DNA from 3 places in the Arthrobacter sp. B055-34 genome. Region 3 is predicted to be linked to each of the others. Evidence: riboswitches for the same ligand, from Rfam matches in the RefSeq annotation. Region 3 holds a riboswitch; each other region holds the start of a gene.
What was found. A riboswitch is a leader RNA that binds a small molecule or an ion and turns the genes downstream of it on or off. The one in region 3 is predicted to bind S-adenosylmethionine.
Positions count from the first base shown of each region.

Region 1 (5,211 bases), on a different contig from region 3:
TGTGGGACCAGTCACCGGTCCGCGAAAAAGCGGTCGTCACATGCCGTAACCGGCCCCACACGGAACGGCTAGACTGCTGCGGTTTGGCGTTCCGCATCGGCGCCGGCGACACCAATGGTCCAGACATAGGGCGGCTCCGTAGCGTTGACCTCCCAGTCGCCGACGATCCGCGACTTGTAGATGAACGGGTTGTGCGTGGCCACGGTGCGGGCATTGCGCCAGTGGCGGTCCAGCGCCTTGCCCGTGCTGGTCGAGGATGCACCCAGCACATTGAACAGGGCTCCCGCCGCGTCGGGCACCAGATTGCTCAGCACAATCTGCGCCTGGCCGGATTCAAGTTCGACGGCGATGTTGGCCGCCTTTTCGGCGTCGTCGTTTTGCAATCTTGAAGCGAAGACCCGGTCGAGGCTCTGGGCCACGCGCAGGGTGGTGGCTTCCGCGGCGTAGGCCTTGGCGCTGATTTCGCCGACAACCTGCAGGATCTGGGCGTCGTTACGCACCAGCGGGGCGTTGCCGTGGCCGAAGACGCGCTTCCGCTCGCGGACGTTCGCGGCGACGTCGGTGACCACGGCCTTGGCGATGCCGGCCAGGCTGACCAGCAGGATGTGCTGGTAGAGGGCCGTCTGGTAGGGGAAGCGATCGGCGAAGGCCGAGACGTTGGCCGGGTCCACTTCGGCGTCGGTGAACACCGTGGTCCCGCTGCCTGTAAGCCGCTGGCCGAAGCCGTCCCAGTCGTCGAAGGTCTCCACGCCAGCGGTCTTGGTGGAGAGGATGACGGAGACGTCCGAACCGTCCGGGCGCTTGGCCGTCACATCGATCCAGTCGGCGAAGATGGTGCCGGTGGTGTAGAACTTGCGCCCGTTCAGCACCAGCTTGCCGCCGGCTTCGTCCAGCACGGTGCCCGTGCCGCCGGCGCCGGGCTCGGTCCACGCGTTGCCGGCCAGCTGGCCGTTGGCGAACCGCTGCAGCCAGACGCTGCGATCTTCGCGGTGATGGTGGTAAAGGTGTTCCTCCGTCAAAGCGATGTGCGCGCGCAGGGCCTGCGGAATGTTGCTGTCCGCGGCGGCGAGCTCGATGAGCAGCTGGGTGAATTCTTCCCAGCTCAGGCCGTCCCCGCCGAATTCCGTGGGGATGCGCGCGGCGCCGAAGCCGGCTTCCTTCAGCCAACCGATCTGCTCGAACGGCAGTTCCCGGGCCTGTTCACGGTCCAGTGCACCGGTGGCGATGCGTGCGAAGATCGGCCGGTACTTGGCGGCGGCCTTGGAGAATGCGTTGTCGGTCATGAGGTGCTCCTTGGGCAGAGGCTCCCACCTGCCTGCGGCGCGCAACAATCCAAAAGAAGGGGACGCAGCCGGGAGGGGGCCGTACTTGCCGGACACGGTTTGTGCACGGCCAGATCCTCATCTGGGGCACCCCACTACGGGAGAGGGTTGCCGCCCAACCAGCCAGAGCTTGTCGTTGGGACTCTTGATCTTGGAGTTCAGTATGCCGAGGAGCCAGGCTCCCCCAAACAAAAATGAAGTTATGTGAATGCGGGCACCGCTACGCCCGGCAGCTACACAGGCCCGGCTGCAGGCCCACCGCTACAGGCCGAGGTACGGCGCCTCGATCTTCGGGCAGGTGTCCATGACAACGTCCAGCCCGGCGGCCTTGGCCCGTTCCGCCGCGGCTTCATCGATCACACCGAGCTGCAGCCACACGGCCTTCGCGCCGACCTCGATCGCCTGGTCCACCACGGGACCGACCTTCTGCGAGTTCACAAAGCAGTTCACGACGTCGATCTCGCCCGGGATCTCCGCCAGCTTCTTGTACCCCTTTTGCCCGTGGACGTCGTCGCCCTTGAGGCTGACCGGAATGATCTCCATGCCCAGCCGGTCCATCATGTAGCGCGACACGCTCAGCGCCACGCGGCGGGGATTGTTGGAGAGGCCTACCACGGCCCAGCGCGCCGGGGTGCTCAGCAGCCGCTTGATGACTTCGGGATCATTCTGATGCGCCATGCCGCCAGCCTACCTGCGTCACATTCACTCGGGAATGGCGGGGCGCGGTTGGCGGACTTGCGCCGGCAACTCGAAATGCCATTTAGTGGAAGGACCCATCCCGAGCGGCCGAGAGACCTGGATCAATGAAGCCGCAGCAACCCGCCCCCTTGAACAAGCCATCAGGCTGAACACGGGCAACGGTGCTACTGCCAGGACCGATGGAAAGGAACTCCACCATGTCCTCAAACACCGACCACATCCGCGTCACCCACGCCGGTTCATTACCCAGGACGCCCGAGCTGCTGGCCGCCAACGAGTCGAAGGAAGCCAACGGAATTACCCCGGAATTCCTGGACCTGCTCGAGAAGTCGGTGATCGACGTCGTCGCCCGCCAGCGGAACCTGGGCATCGATATACCGAACGACGGCGAGTACGGGCATGCCATGGCCAGCTCCGTTGATTACGGCGCCTGGTGGAACTACTCCTTCGCGCGCCTGGGCGGACTCGAACCGACCAATGTGGACCGCTGGGCCGATGCCGAAGTGCGCCGCTCCTCGCCCGGCAACATTGTGCTGACGTCCTTCCCGGACCGCCGCGACCGGCAGAAGTTCAACGACGCCTACAACGATCCGTCGTCGGGCATCCTGGCGCACCGCAAGTCCGTCACGCAGCCGAAGATCGCCGGCCCGCTGACCTACACCGGGCATGACATGGTGAAGTCGGACGTGACCAACCTGAAGAAGGGCCTCGACGCCGCCGGGCTGTCCGAAGGTTTCGTGGCCGCGCTGTCCCCGGGTTCCTGCGCGCGCGTGGCCAACGAGTACTACAAGACGGACGAAGAGCTGCTGTACGCCTGCGCCGATGCCATGCGTGAGGAATACAAAGCTATTATCGACGCTGGCCTGACGGTCCAGCTCGATGACCCGTCCCTGGCGGAGAGCTGGGATCAGATCAACCCGGAGCCCAGCCTGGAGGACTACCTGAAGTTCATCCAGCTGCGCGTCGAGGCCACCAACTGGGCGCTGCGCGACCTGCCGCAGGAGCAGATCCGGCTGCACGTCTGCTGGGGCTCCTGGCATGGCCCGCACACCACCGACATCCCGTTCGCGGACATCATCGATTCGGTGCTGCAGATCGACGCCGGCGCGTACTCCTTCGAGGCCGCCAACGTCCGGCACGAGCACGAGTGGCGCATCTGGGAAGACACCAAGCTGCCCGAGGGCAAGTCCATCATTCCGGGCGTGGTCTCCCATGCGACCAACGTCGTCGAGCATCCCGAACTGGTGGCGGACCGGATTGAGCGCTTCGCCCGCCTGGTGGGCCGCGAAAACGTCATCGCCTCCACCGACTGCGGCCTGGGCGGGCGCGTGCACCCGCAGATCGCCATCGCCAAGCTGGAGGCGCTGGGCCAGGGCGCGGACCTCGCCACCAAGCGCCTCAGGAAGTAGCCTCCCCGGTAATCTGCTCGGCTGCCTCCCGCTGACTGTGCAGATAATGCCCTTTTGCCCGCCGGGAAAGGGCATTATCTGCACAGTGGACGGCGGTTAGGGCAATCTGCGCGGCGGTTAGAGCCCAATCCGGACAGGGGCTAGGCGGCCAAACTGCCGGCAGACGGTGGGTGATCGCCCTTTCCGGCACGGCTTTATTACGCGGGATTGTTACAGCCGCCTTGCCGAATGGGCCTTTCGTGCAGTTTAGTTGGCGTTGACCATCCCGAGCGGCCGAGAGACCTGGATCGATGAAGCCGCAGCAACCCTGGTCGTTGGAAACCTCCCCTGGTTCCCCGCGATAACGAGGTGACAAGCCACGGGAACGGCTAAGCGAAAGCTGCGCCGCAAGGCTTGATCCGTAGGGTGCTACTGCCAGGATCGATGGAGTGATCTCATGACTGCAGTAATCCCGTCCGCGCGGCCGGCGGCCCCTTCCAGCAGCGTCGACCCGGCCCACCATGCCTCGGCCTTGCCGGTTTCCTTCCGCGCGCTGCGCCGCACCTTCGGCACCGGGAACGCCGCCCACACCGTGCTCCGCGACATCAACTTCGACGTCCGGCGCGGTGAAGTCCTCGCCATCCTCGGCCCCAGCGGCTGCGGCAAGTCCACGCTGCTGCGCGCCGCGGCCGGGCTCGACGCCCCCAGCGCGGGCTCCGTGGACATCGACGGCACGCCGGTCCAGGGCATCGATTCGCGCTGCGCGTTCGCCTTCCAGGAACCTCGACTGCTGCCCTGGCACACGCTGCAGGCCAACGTGGCCATCGGCCTGCCCACAGGCACAACCGCGAAGCAGGGCAAGTCCAAGGTCGCCCGCCTGCTGGAACTGGTGGGGCTGGACAAGTTCGCCAAGCACCGGCCGCGCGAGGTCTCCGGCGGCATGGCCCAGCGCGCCTCGCTGGCCCGCGCCCTCGCCCGCAACCCCGGCGTGCTGCTGCTCGATGAGCCCTTCGGCGCACTGGATGCGCTGACCCGGATCAAGATGCAGGACCTGCTGCTCAACGTCCACACCGCCGAACCGACCACCGTCCTGCTGGTCACGCACGACGTCGACGAGGCCCTGCAACTGGCCGACCGGATCATCGTGCTGGGCAAGGAAACCGGCAAAGAGCACGACGGCGCCACCATTGTGCGTACCGTCGATGTCCCCGGCGACCGCCCGCGTGACCGTGGTTCCGTGGAGCTGGCCCGAATGCGCAGCTCCCTGCTTGCCAGCCTCGGCGTCGACGGCCACTAACGCCGTCCGGCTGGTACGGCGGCCGGTAGCGCCGTCGTACTCCCCTGTTTTCTCCTGAGCTATGCCGGGTCCGTTGTGGCCCGTTACACCCGTGTTCCGCGGATCGTCTCCTGTTCCGCACTACTTTTGAAGGATCAATCATGTCGCTTGCCAGCCGCTTTTCCCGCCGTTCCCTCTTCGGCGCGGCCGCCGTTGCCGCCTCCGCTTCCCTGGCCCTGACCGGCTGCGTGGCCGGCGAGGATTCCGAAGCCACCGCCGCTGCAGGGGCCGCCGGCGACGGTGTCCTGAACATCGACTTCGCCACCTACAACCCGTTGAGCCTGATCATCAAGGAAAAGGGCTGGCTCGAAGCCACACTGGCCGAGGACGGCGTGGAGGTCAACTGGATCCAGTCCGCCGGGTCCAACAAGGCCAACGAGGCACTGCGTTCGGGCGCCGTCGATGTTGGCTCCACCGCTGGTTCCGCCGCCCTGCTGGCCCGTGCGAACGGCTCGCCCATCAAGAC
Region 1 is NZ_JBNHFQ010000015.1:50,972-56,182, reverse strand. It holds gene AC5RWO_RS20530 (acyl-CoA dehydrogenase family protein) at 69-1,283, opposite strand; SAM riboswitch class IV at 1,360-1,473, opposite strand; gene AC5RWO_RS20525 (CoA-binding protein) at 1,584-2,000, opposite strand; SAM riboswitch class I at 2,093-2,207, shown strand; gene AC5RWO_RS20520 (cobalamin-independent methionine synthase II family protein) at 2,219-3,430, shown strand; gene AC5RWO_RS20515 (ABC transporter ATP-binding protein) at 3,867-4,706, shown strand; gene AC5RWO_RS20510 (aliphatic sulfonate ABC transporter substrate-binding protein) at 4,847-5,211, shown strand, end outside.
Region 1: it holds a riboswitch for S-adenosylmethionine, as region 3 does, so the genes downstream of both, AC5RWO_RS20530 (acyl-CoA dehydrogenase family protein) here and AC5RWO_RS14525 (DUF1737 domain-containing protein) in region 3, are expected to answer to the same signal.

Region 2 (5,211 bases), on a different contig from region 3:
ACGAGTACCTGTTCAGCAACCCGGATCCGGCCCAGCGCGACGGCGACGTCCACTGGTGCACCGCGGACCTGGCCTGGGTCACCGCGCATACCTACGAGATCTACGGCCCGCTGTCCAACGGTGTCACGCAGGTCATCTTCGAGGGCACGCCGAACACGCCGCACCCGGGCCGCCACTTCGAGATCATCCAGCGCTACGGCGTGACCAGCTACTACACCGCGCCCACGCTGGTCCGCTCCCTGATGGGCTGGTTCCCGGACGGCGTCCCGGCCGAATACGACCTCAGCTCCATCCGCCTGTGCGGCACGGTCGGCGAGGCCGTGAACCCCGAGGCATGGCGCTGGCTGCGCAGCCAGGTTGGCCGCGATTCGCTGACCGGGGATCCGGCGTCGGGCGTTCCCATGGTGGATACGTGGTGGCAGTCCGAAACCGGCGCGACCATCCTCTCGCCGCGCCAGACGGACGCGTCATTCAAGCCCGGCTGCGCCACCCGCGCCTTGCCCGGCGTTGCCACTGACATTGTCGACGACGCCGGTACGCGCGTGGGCGCGAACGTCCAGGGCAACATCGTGGTCACCAAGACCGGGCCCTCGATGGCGCGGACGGTATGGGGCAACCCGGAGCGCTACTTCACCTCCTACTGGGAGAAGTACGCGGACCAGGGCTGGTTCCTGGCTGGCGACGGCGCGCGTTTCGACGACGACGGCGACACCTGGATCCTAGGCCGCACGGATGACGTGATCAACATTTCCGGCCACCGCTTGTCCACCATTGAAATCGAGTCCGCCCTGGTCTCGCACCCGGCGGTGGTGGAGGCCGGCGTATGCCCCACGTTTGACGCGAAGACCGGCCACGCCGCAACCGCGTTTGTGGTGCCGGCAGACAAGTCGCTGATCGCTGCGTCCACGGCCGCCGAGCCGACGGTTGAGCAGGCTGCGGCTGCTGCCGAGTTGCGAGCGCATGTTGCGACGCAGATCGGGCCGATCGCCAAGCCGCGCGAGATCGTGTTCGTTCCGGACGTGCCCAAGACCCGGTCCGGCAAGATCATGCGGCGTCTGCTGACCCAGCTGTTCGAGGGCAGCACGTTGGGCGACACCACGAGCCTGCAGAATGAGCCCTGCATTGCGGACATCAAGGAGATCTGCGAGGCGCGGTAGCCCCGGTCCGAGGGGTGGGGCACCGCAGCCGGCCCCACGCCCCGGCCCCGGCCCCGAGGCTGGGCTACCGGGCTCCGGGCCCCCGCTCGAGCCCATGTTTTGAAGGAAGTATCTGGATCATGCCTAGTCACAGCTTGAGCAGGTTCCAAAACATGGACCGTTACGCTTGAACTTGGGCTCGAGCATCCATCGTTCGCGCATCACTCGGCTCAGGCCACTCGACGAACTGCCGCTTGCACCTCGGCCACGACTTTCTCCGGCGTGAATACCAGGTCCTCGAACAGATAGCGCAAAGACGGATAACCGCTCAGGACCGCGGCGTTGTTTCGCTTCCGGTCTTTGCGAAAGGAAACGCGGTCCCAGTGAAAGTCGAAGCCGTCCAGTTCGACGATGAGGCATCGCTCGACAATCATGTCCACGCGTCCAACGCCTCGAACCTGCACCTGAGTTTCTACGTGAAGTCCTGCCGTGCGGAACAGATCCCGGGCAATGACTTCAAGCGGTGAATCGGCATCGTCCCCAATGCTGCTAACCACTTCCCTCCGGACACCGTTCCGCCTACCTGGCAAGAGTTCCAACAGTTGATCCCGGGATACTGCTTTCCGTCGCACTGCCGACTCTGCAATCACCAGTGCTTCCAGCCGGGGACGGCAACGAATGGCATGAAGGACGCAGTCGAGGACTGAGACGTAATTGCCCGGGCCTCGCTCGCCCAACAGCTGCCCGCGGTGCTTGACGAAGGGGCCGGTGTGCCGGCCGTTGTGTGTCCACACATGCACTTGGCCCGGATCCTTAATGGTCCATAAGCCGAGCTCTTTGGCAGCTGAGACACAAGTGAGCAACCCGCCCGGCATCAGCGCAGTCCGGAGAACCGGGTCAGCATTTGGCGTTCCAACGAGTCCCCTCCTCAGCGCAACGATGTCCCCATGCGCGATGGCTGCCTTGATGCGGTAAGACCCGAAGCCCGCCTTGGCCAAGTCCGCGGCTTTGAGCGTACCCCCGTACCGTGCCACATACTCTGCGATGGGATCCACGTTCTGCATAGTCAAGAGGATGTCCAGATATGCAGTCCCACGGCCAGAGTCTCGTCGCAGTTGTGGAAAACATTGTTGATATCCCGCGCACTCGGCAAACTCCCGGGAGAACGCAATGCGGCTAAATATTCTTGGTCGCCGCCGGTAACACTTGCGAGAATAGTCGGGACCATCCCGAGCGGCCGAGAGATCTGGCTCATTGACGCCGCAGCAACCATCCGGACTCCACCGGAGAGGTGCTACCGCCAGAAGCGATGGAGAGAGCGCAAGCAATCTTTGATCCGGATGGCGCAAGGCTGTCCGGCCTGGCGCCCGACGGATCGTCATTGCCCGGGATTCCCGCACATCGCGCCGCGGCGCAGACTTTGAAGGAATTCGCCATGAGCACCAACACCTCGGTCAGCCAGATCGCTGATCTCGAAACCCCGCTGAAATTCGCCTATTGGGTCCCGAACGTTTCCGGCGGCCTGGTGGTTTCCACCATTGAACAGCGCACCAGCTGGGACTTCGACTACAACAAGAAGCTGGCCCGGATCGCCGAGAACTCGGGCTTCGAGTACGCCCTGACCCAGACCCGCTACGCCGCCAGCTACGGCGCGGACAAGCAGCACGAGGCCACCAGCTTCTCGCTGGCCCTGCTCGGCGCCACCGAAAAGCTCAAGGTCATCTCCGCTGTCCACCCGGGCATGTGGCATCCCGGCGTGCTGGCCAAGTTCATCATCACGGCGGACCACCTCTCCGGCGGCCGCGCTGCCGTCAACGTTGTCTCCGGCTGGCTCAAGGACGAGTTCGTGAACTTCGGCCTGGAGTGGCTCGAGCATGACGAGCGCTACGTCCGCACCGAGGAGTTCATCCGGGTGCTGCGCGGCCTGTGGACCGAGCAGGAGTACTCGCAGGCCGGCAAGTACTACAACATCAACAACTTCACCCTGAACCCGGCGCCGCTGGACGTCCCGGGCCGGGCGCACCCGGAGATCTTCTTCGGCGGCAACTCCACCGCCGCCCAGGCCGCCGCCGGCCGCACCGCCGACTGGTACTTCTCCAACGGCAAGGACCTGGCGGGCTTCGAGGACAACATCTCCGGCGTCACGGCCGCCGCAGCCGCCGTCGGCCGCACCCCGAAGTTCGGGCTGAACGGCTTCGTCATCGCCCGCGACACCGAAACCGAGGCCAAGGACACCCTGCGCGAAATCGTGGAGAAGGCACACCGCCCCGCCGTCGAAGGTTTCCGCGCCGCAGTCCAGGAAGCCGGTGCTTCCACCAAGGACGGCAAGGGCATGTGGGCCGATTCGAGCTACGAGGACCTGGTCCAGTACAACGACGGCTTCAAGACAGGACTTATAGGTACGCCGGAGCAGATTGCCCAACGTATCGTGGAGTTCAAGAAGATCGGCGTGAACCTGATGCTGACCTGCTACCTGCATTTCCAGGAAGAGGTCGAGGCCTTTGGCCGCAACGTCCTGCCGATCGTCCGCGAACTCGAGGCAGACCTGGCCCGCAAGAACGGTACCGAGCTGAACACGGACCTGCTGCCCGAAACCAACTTCGAAGGAGCCACTCTTTAATGGCTGAACGCACATTCGGCTTCCGCACCCGTGCCCTGCATGCGGGTGGAACTCCCGATGCCGAGCACGGTGCCCGCGCCGTACCGATCTACCAGTCCACGTCCTTCGTCTTCAAGGACACCGACGACGCCGCCAACCTCTTCGCGCTGCAGAAGTACGGCAACATCTACTCGCGGATCGGCAACCCCACGGTGGCCGCATTCGAGGAGCGGATCGCCTCGCTCGAAGGCGGCATCGGCGCCGTCGCTACCTCCTCCGGCATGGCCGCCGAATTCATCACCTTCGCCGCGCTGACCGGAGCCGGGGACCACATTGTGGCCTCGTCCAAGCTCTACGGCGGGACGATCACCCAGCTCGACGTCACGCTGCGCCGCTTCGGTGTGGAGACCACGTTCATCGACAGCAATGATCCGGCGGATTTCGCCGCAGCGGTTCAGGAGAACACGAAGGCCGTCTACACGGAGATCGTCGCCAACCCGTCCGGCGACATTGCCGATCTCGAGGGCCTGGCCAAAGTAGCGCACGACGCCGGGATCCCCCTGATCGTCGACGCCACCTTGAGCACGCCGTACCTGATCCGTCCGATCGAGCACGGCGCCGACATCGTCATCCACTCGGCCACCAAGTTCCTGGGCGGCCACGGCACCACGCTGGGCGGCGTCGTCGTCGAAAGCGGTCTTTTCAACTGGGGCAACGGCAAGTTCCCGACGATGACGGAGCCGGTGCCCTCGTACGGCAATGTCTCCTGGTGGGGCAACTTCGGCGAGTACGGCTTCCTGACCAAGCTCCGCTCGGAGCAGCTGCGCGACATCGGGCCGTCGCTGTCGGCGCAGTCCGCGTTCCAGCTGCTGCAGGGCGTGGAGACGCTGCCGCAGCGGATGGACGAGCACCTGAAGAACGCCCGCAAGGTCGCCGAATGGCTCGAGGCGGACGAGCGCGTCTCCTGGGTCAACTATGCTGGCCTGCCCTCGCACCCGCACCACGAGCGCGGCCGGAAGTACCTCCCGCAGGGCGTTGGATCGGTGTTCTCCTTCGGGGTCAAGGGCGGCCGCGTTGCCGGACAGAAGTTCATCGAGTCCCTGCAGCTGGCCTCCCACCTTGCCAATATCGGCGACGCGCGGACCCTGGTCCTGCACCCGGGCTCGACCACGCACCAGCAGCTGACCGGCGAACAGCTGCTGGCCGCCGGCGTGCCCGAGGACCTGATCCGCATTTCCGTGGGTCTCGAAGACGTCGAGGACATCCTGTGGGATCTGGACCAGGCCCTGGCCGAGTCCCAACATGCCGGCGCCGAGCACGGCCCCAGCCGCGACCATGAAGACGACGTCTTCGACACGTCGGAGTTCGCGTCGCCGTCCTATGCCGGTGAATCCTGCACCGTTCCGGCGGCCCGCAGCGCACATACCGAACCGGGCACGCGAGTGGTCGAGTCGGTCGAGGATCTCGTCGAAGCCG
Region 2 is NZ_JBNHFQ010000015.1:43,298-48,508, reverse strand. It holds gene acs (acetate--CoA ligase) at 1-1,157, shown strand, start outside; gene AC5RWO_RS20495 (DUF559 domain-containing protein) at 1,367-1,693, opposite strand; SAM riboswitch class I at 2,358-2,452, shown strand; gene sfnG (dimethylsulfone monooxygenase SfnG) at 2,572-3,756, shown strand; gene AC5RWO_RS20485 (O-acetylhomoserine aminocarboxypropyltransferase/cysteine synthase family protein) at 3,756-5,211, shown strand, end outside.
Region 2: it holds a riboswitch for S-adenosylmethionine, as region 3 does, so the genes downstream of both, sfnG (dimethylsulfone monooxygenase SfnG) here and AC5RWO_RS14525 (DUF1737 domain-containing protein) in region 3, are expected to answer to the same signal.

Region 3 (5,211 bases):
ATCGCGGCCCGTCCGTCCGGTCCCATCGCGCGGTGCGTGGTGGTGGCCGGATGGGTGATCAGGGACTTGGCGTCACCGAGGTTGTTCGAGATATCCACGGTGGTCAGCGAGTTCAGCAGCCGGAACGCGGCGGCCTTGGCATCCGAACCGTTCGCAGCGCCCGGCTCAAGTTCAAACGTGACCACGGTTCCGCCGCCGCTCATCTGGCGGCGCGCCAGTTCGTACTGCGGATGCGACTCGAGGAACGGGTAGACCACGCGCCGCACCGCCGGCTGTGTCTGCAGCCAGCGGGCGATCTCCAGGGCGGATGCGGTGGCATAGTTTACGCGCAGGGACATCGTCTCCAGCCCCTTGAGCAGCGTCCAGGCGTTGAACGGGCTCAGCGCGGGACCGGTGTGGCGCATCAGCTGCTTGACCGGGCCGTTGATGAAATCCGCGCAGCCCAGCACGGCGCCGCCAAGAACGCGGCCCTGCCCGTCCATGTGTTTGGTACCCGAATAAACAACGACGTCGGCACCAAGTTCCGTTGCCTGCTGCAGCAGCGGGGTGGCGAAGACATTGTCCACCACCACCTGCGCCCCGGCGGCGTGCGCCAGGTCCACCACCGCACGGATGTCCACCAGCTCCTGCAGCGGGTTGGACGGCGACTCGAAGAAGACCGCAGCGGCAGGGGTGGCGAGGGCCTGCTCCCACTGGGCGAGGTCATGCCCGTCGACGAAGACCGTCTCCACGCCCCAGCGCGGCAGGATCTCGTTGAGAATGACAAAGCAGGAACCGAACAGGCTCCGCGCCGCAACCACCCGGTCACCGGCGGCGAGCAGGGCGCCCAAGGCGGTGAAGACGGCGCTCATGCCGCTGGCCGTGGCGAAGCAGGCCTCGGCGCCCTCGAGCAGCCGGAGCCGTTCCTGGAAGGCGGCGACCGTGGGGTTGCCGTAGCGGGAGTAGACGAAGCGCTCCACCTCGCCGTTGAAGGAGGCTTCGGCTGCCTCGGCGGAATCAAAAACGTAGCCGGACGTCAGGAACAAGGCTTCTGAGGTTTCCTGGAAGCCCGTGCGGTCAAGGCCGCCGCGGACCGCCCTCGTCTGCGGGTCCCAGCCGGCGCGCAGTTCCGCCAGGTCCGGCCCCGGGCCGGCAGACTGCGGGGGCGCCACCGGCTAGCCCCTCTTCCAGGGCAGATCGCTCTGCTGCCAGCCGCCGGCGGCCTCGAAGCCGCCCAGCACGTTGTACGCGGTATGCCCGGCGGCGGTGGCGCTGATAGCGGCATCGATGGAGCGCCGCCCCGAACGGCAGATCAGCAACAGCTCCTTGCCGCGCAGCGACTGCAGTTCGTTGAGGAACGCGGCATTGCGGCTGCCGTCAATCCGGTTCCACTCGATGAAGCGCGCGGGAGCACCGTCGTCGTTCGTCACGGGCACACCCACCTGCTGCCATTCGGTCTCGGTGCGGACGTCCACGAGGACGGCACCGCCGCGCAGCTTCTCCACGGCTTCTTCCACGGTGAGGTCTCCGGCGTAGCTCATGCGCTGTGTCCCTTCAGCACCACGGCCTGGGCGGCGATGACGCGTTCGCCGTCGAAGGCAATCGAGGGGTTGCCGTAGAGTTCGTAGCCCTCCGCCAACGCCGCGCTGACCCGGGCGCAGAAGGACCTGTCGTCCGGCCCGGTCAGCAACCGGTAGGGCAGGGGGCTGCCCGCCGCATTGTCAACGGGGGACTGGACGGGTTGTTCCAACGGGGGCATGGGGTACTCCTGATCACGCTTGCAAATGAACCTAATGAACACTGCCGAGTAGTCACCTGAGGCACCCCGCCGTGAAGAGGGTTGCCGGCCAGCACAGTCAGGGCTTGACGCTGGACCTCGTTACTCTGCTCAAGAAAGTAGCACGGCGCCGTCCCCGGCACCCAAGCCGGGGCGCCGCCGTCGTCATCATTGGTAACCGTTACGTAGGTTTACGACGACGGAAGGCCGCAGCCCTCGCCGCCGCAGGAAGCGCTGGGCTACTCCCGGCTGCCCTTGGCCAGCAGCGCCGTCAGTTCCTCCGTCATCTCGTGCGACACCGGGATGGCCTGGCCGTCGATGGACTTGACCGGTGCCAGCAGCCGGATGCTGGAGACCAGCCACACCGCGTCGGCCGCCAGCAGATGGTGCGGTTCCAGCGGCCCATAGCCCAGCTGCCAGCCGGCATCCGCGGCCGCGTTGAACAGGGCGCCCTGGGAGGTGCCGGGCAGGATGCCGTTTTCGAGCAGCGGCGTGGTGAGCTTCCGGACGCCGTCGCGCACGGTCGCCATCAGCACGGTAGAGGTGGGGCCCTCCAGCACCAGGCCGTCGGTGGAGGTGAAGATGACGTCGTCCGCGCCGTTGGCCTTGGCATAGCGCAGGGCGGCCATGTTCACGGCGTAGGAGAGGGTCTTGGCGCCCAGCAACAGCCACGGCGCGCGCTCGGCGATGTTGCTGTCGTAGCCGCGGTCCAGCAGCAGCACGTCGAGGCCCTCCTGCCGCTGGTCCCTGCCGGTGGAGCCGGGAAGCGAGGCCTGCACCCACGCGGTGGGGCGGCCCGCGCCCTCCTCGCCGCGCGTGACCAGCAGTTTGAGCACCAGTTCTTCGACGGGAGCATGTTCGGCGACGGCGGTGGCGATGGCCCGCTCCCAGGCATCGGCCGGCGGGATGTCCAGGTCCATGATGCGGGCCGAGGACGCGAGCCGGTCCAGGTGCGCCTGCACCTTGCGGGGAACACCGTCCACCGCCAGGAGGGATTCGAAAATGCCGTCGCCGCGGGTGGCGCCCAGATCGGTCGCCATCAGCTGCGGCTTTGTGGCGTCGGCGATGCGCCCGTTCTCCAGGGCAGGGTCGAGAAACACCAAAACAGTCATGGGATCAGCATAGATTGCCGCGCGGGCACATTAGGCTGTACAAGGACAGCGCCGTGGACCGGCGGGAAAGGGAGGAGTTCGCTGCCGTGTTGTGGTCGCTTGCGGGTCTGGGCACGTTCCCGGACTGGGTTGTCGTGGTGGCTTCGATACTGGACATGGGAATCCGGATCGCTGCGCTGGGCATTGTGCCGGGCAACCGCCGCCCCACCACCGCCATGGCCTGGCTGCTGGCCATCTTCTTCATTCCGCTGGTCGGCCTGGCCCTGTTCTTCATGTTCGGCAGTTTCCGGCTTTCGGACCGCCGGATCGCCAAACAGACCGAGATTAACCGGAAGGTCTGGGCAGCCACGCAGGACATGGAAGAACCGCGCAGCGAACGCGATGCCCCCGCCTGGGTCCATTCGGCCGCCGAACTGAACCGCTCGCTCGGCTCTTTCCCGATGGTGGACAGCAACCACGTGGAGCTCTATCCGGACTACGAGGGTTCCATCGCCGCGATGGCCGCCGCCGTCCGCAAGGCGGAGGAATTCGTCAACATCCAGTTCTACATCATGGCCAAGGACGAGGTCACCGACGAGCTCTTCGTGGCCCTGCAGGAGGCCGCGGCCCGCGGTGTCCGGGTCCGCCTGCTCTTCGACCACCTCGGCACCATGCGGATCAAGGGCTACCGGAAGTTCCGGCGCTGGCTGCAGGTCAGCGGGATCGAGTGGCAACGCATGCTCCCGCTGCTGCCCGTGCGGGGCCAATGGCGCCGTATCGATCTGCGCAACCACCGCAAAATCCTCGTGGTGGACGGACGGGTGGCCTTCACCGGGTCGCAGAACCTGATCGAGCCCGGCTACCACCGCGCCTCCAGCGAGCGGACTGGACGGCAGTGGGTGGAGCTGATGGCCCGCTATGAAGGTCCCATCGTCACCGCGCTCAACGTGGTGTTCGCTACCGACTGGTCCAGCGAAACGGACGACACCCTCGGCAGCGAGCTGTTCACGCCGGCACCGGTCCGCGAGCCGGGCCCCACGACGTGCCAGGTGGTTCCCAGCGGCCCGGGCTTCGCCACCGAGAACAACCTGCGCTTGTTCAACACGTTGATCTATGCGGCAGTGGAGCGGTTGTCCATCTGCAGCCCGTACTTCGTGCCGGATGATTCGCTGCTCTATGCGATTACGACGGCGGCGCAGCGCGGTGTCGACGTCGAACTTTTCGTCTCGGAACAGGGGGATCAGTTCCTGGTCCACCATGCCCAGCGTTCCTATTACCAGGCCCTGCTGGAAGCCGGTGTGCGCATCTACCTGTATCCGAAGCCGCTGGTGCTGCACGCGAAGCACTTCACCGTGGACGACGAGGTCGGCGTCCTGGGTTCCAGCAATATGGACATGCGCTCCTTCTCGTTGAACCTGGAAGTGTCGGTCATGCATCTCGGCGGCGACATCGTCGGCAAGATGCGCGAAATCCAGCAAAGCTACCGCGAGGTTTCCCGGGAGATCACCCTGGACGAGTGGGGCCAGCGCACCCGGTGGGAACGCTACGTCGACAACGTTGCCCGCCTGACCGCGACCCTCCAATAGCTCCCATCATGCTGTAGCCGGACGAGATGCTCAGATCGCGGCCCCGATTTTACCGACGACGGCGCCGCTGACCAGCCTGCTGACGCCCGGTACCTTGATCAGCCGCATCGAGAGCCGCCGCATCAGCAGGGCGCGGCGGTCTGCTGGAATGAACCACTTGGCGGCGGACACCCCGGCCTTCTGCTGCTCGGCGACGTGCGGGCGCCACCGTGCCTCGAAGGCGGCGAGGGCATCCGGCACCTGGTCATGTTTGGCCAGTTCGTCGGCGAGCACGTAGGCGCCGGCCATGCCCAACGACGCGCCTTGGCCGGCCAGCAGCGAGACTGCCGCGGCGGCATCTCCCAGCAGGACTACCCTGCCGCGGTGCCAGCGGGGCATCCGGATCTGCGCCACCTGGTCGTAGTAGAAGGATTCGGGACAATGCTCCAACGCCAGCGGACACAGCCAGCCCAGGGACCTGTAGCGCTCGCGGAATTCCTGCTGGATATCGCACGGGCGCTGTTGCTTGTCGGTGCGGTGGACGCCCAGCGCCGAAATACTGCCGTCCCGCAGCCGGTAGAAGAACATGGCCTCACTGCAGGTGTCCGTAATGACGTACCGGTTGGCCAGAATGTCCTTTACCCGGTTGTCGCGGAAGGAATATGCGCCGACGTGGAACCCCAGGAGTTTGAAGTAGTCGGACTCGGGCCCGAAGACCATGCCGCGGATGTCCGAGTGGATCCCATCGGCCCCGATCAGCAGGTCGGCGGTGAGTCGCCGGCCGTCCGAGAGTTCCACG
Region 3 is NZ_JBNHFQ010000007.1:121,258-126,468, reverse strand. It holds gene AC5RWO_RS14535 (O-succinylhomoserine sulfhydrylase) at 1-1,151, opposite strand, end outside; gene AC5RWO_RS14530 (rhodanese-like domain-containing protein) at 1,155-1,520, opposite strand; gene AC5RWO_RS14525 (DUF1737 domain-containing protein) at 1,517-1,738, opposite strand; SAM riboswitch class IV at 1,749-1,863, opposite strand; gene AC5RWO_RS14520 (aminodeoxychorismate lyase) at 1,996-2,868, opposite strand; gene cls (cardiolipin synthase) at 3,024-4,433, shown strand; gene AC5RWO_RS14510 (FAD-dependent oxidoreductase) at 4,464-5,211, opposite strand, start outside.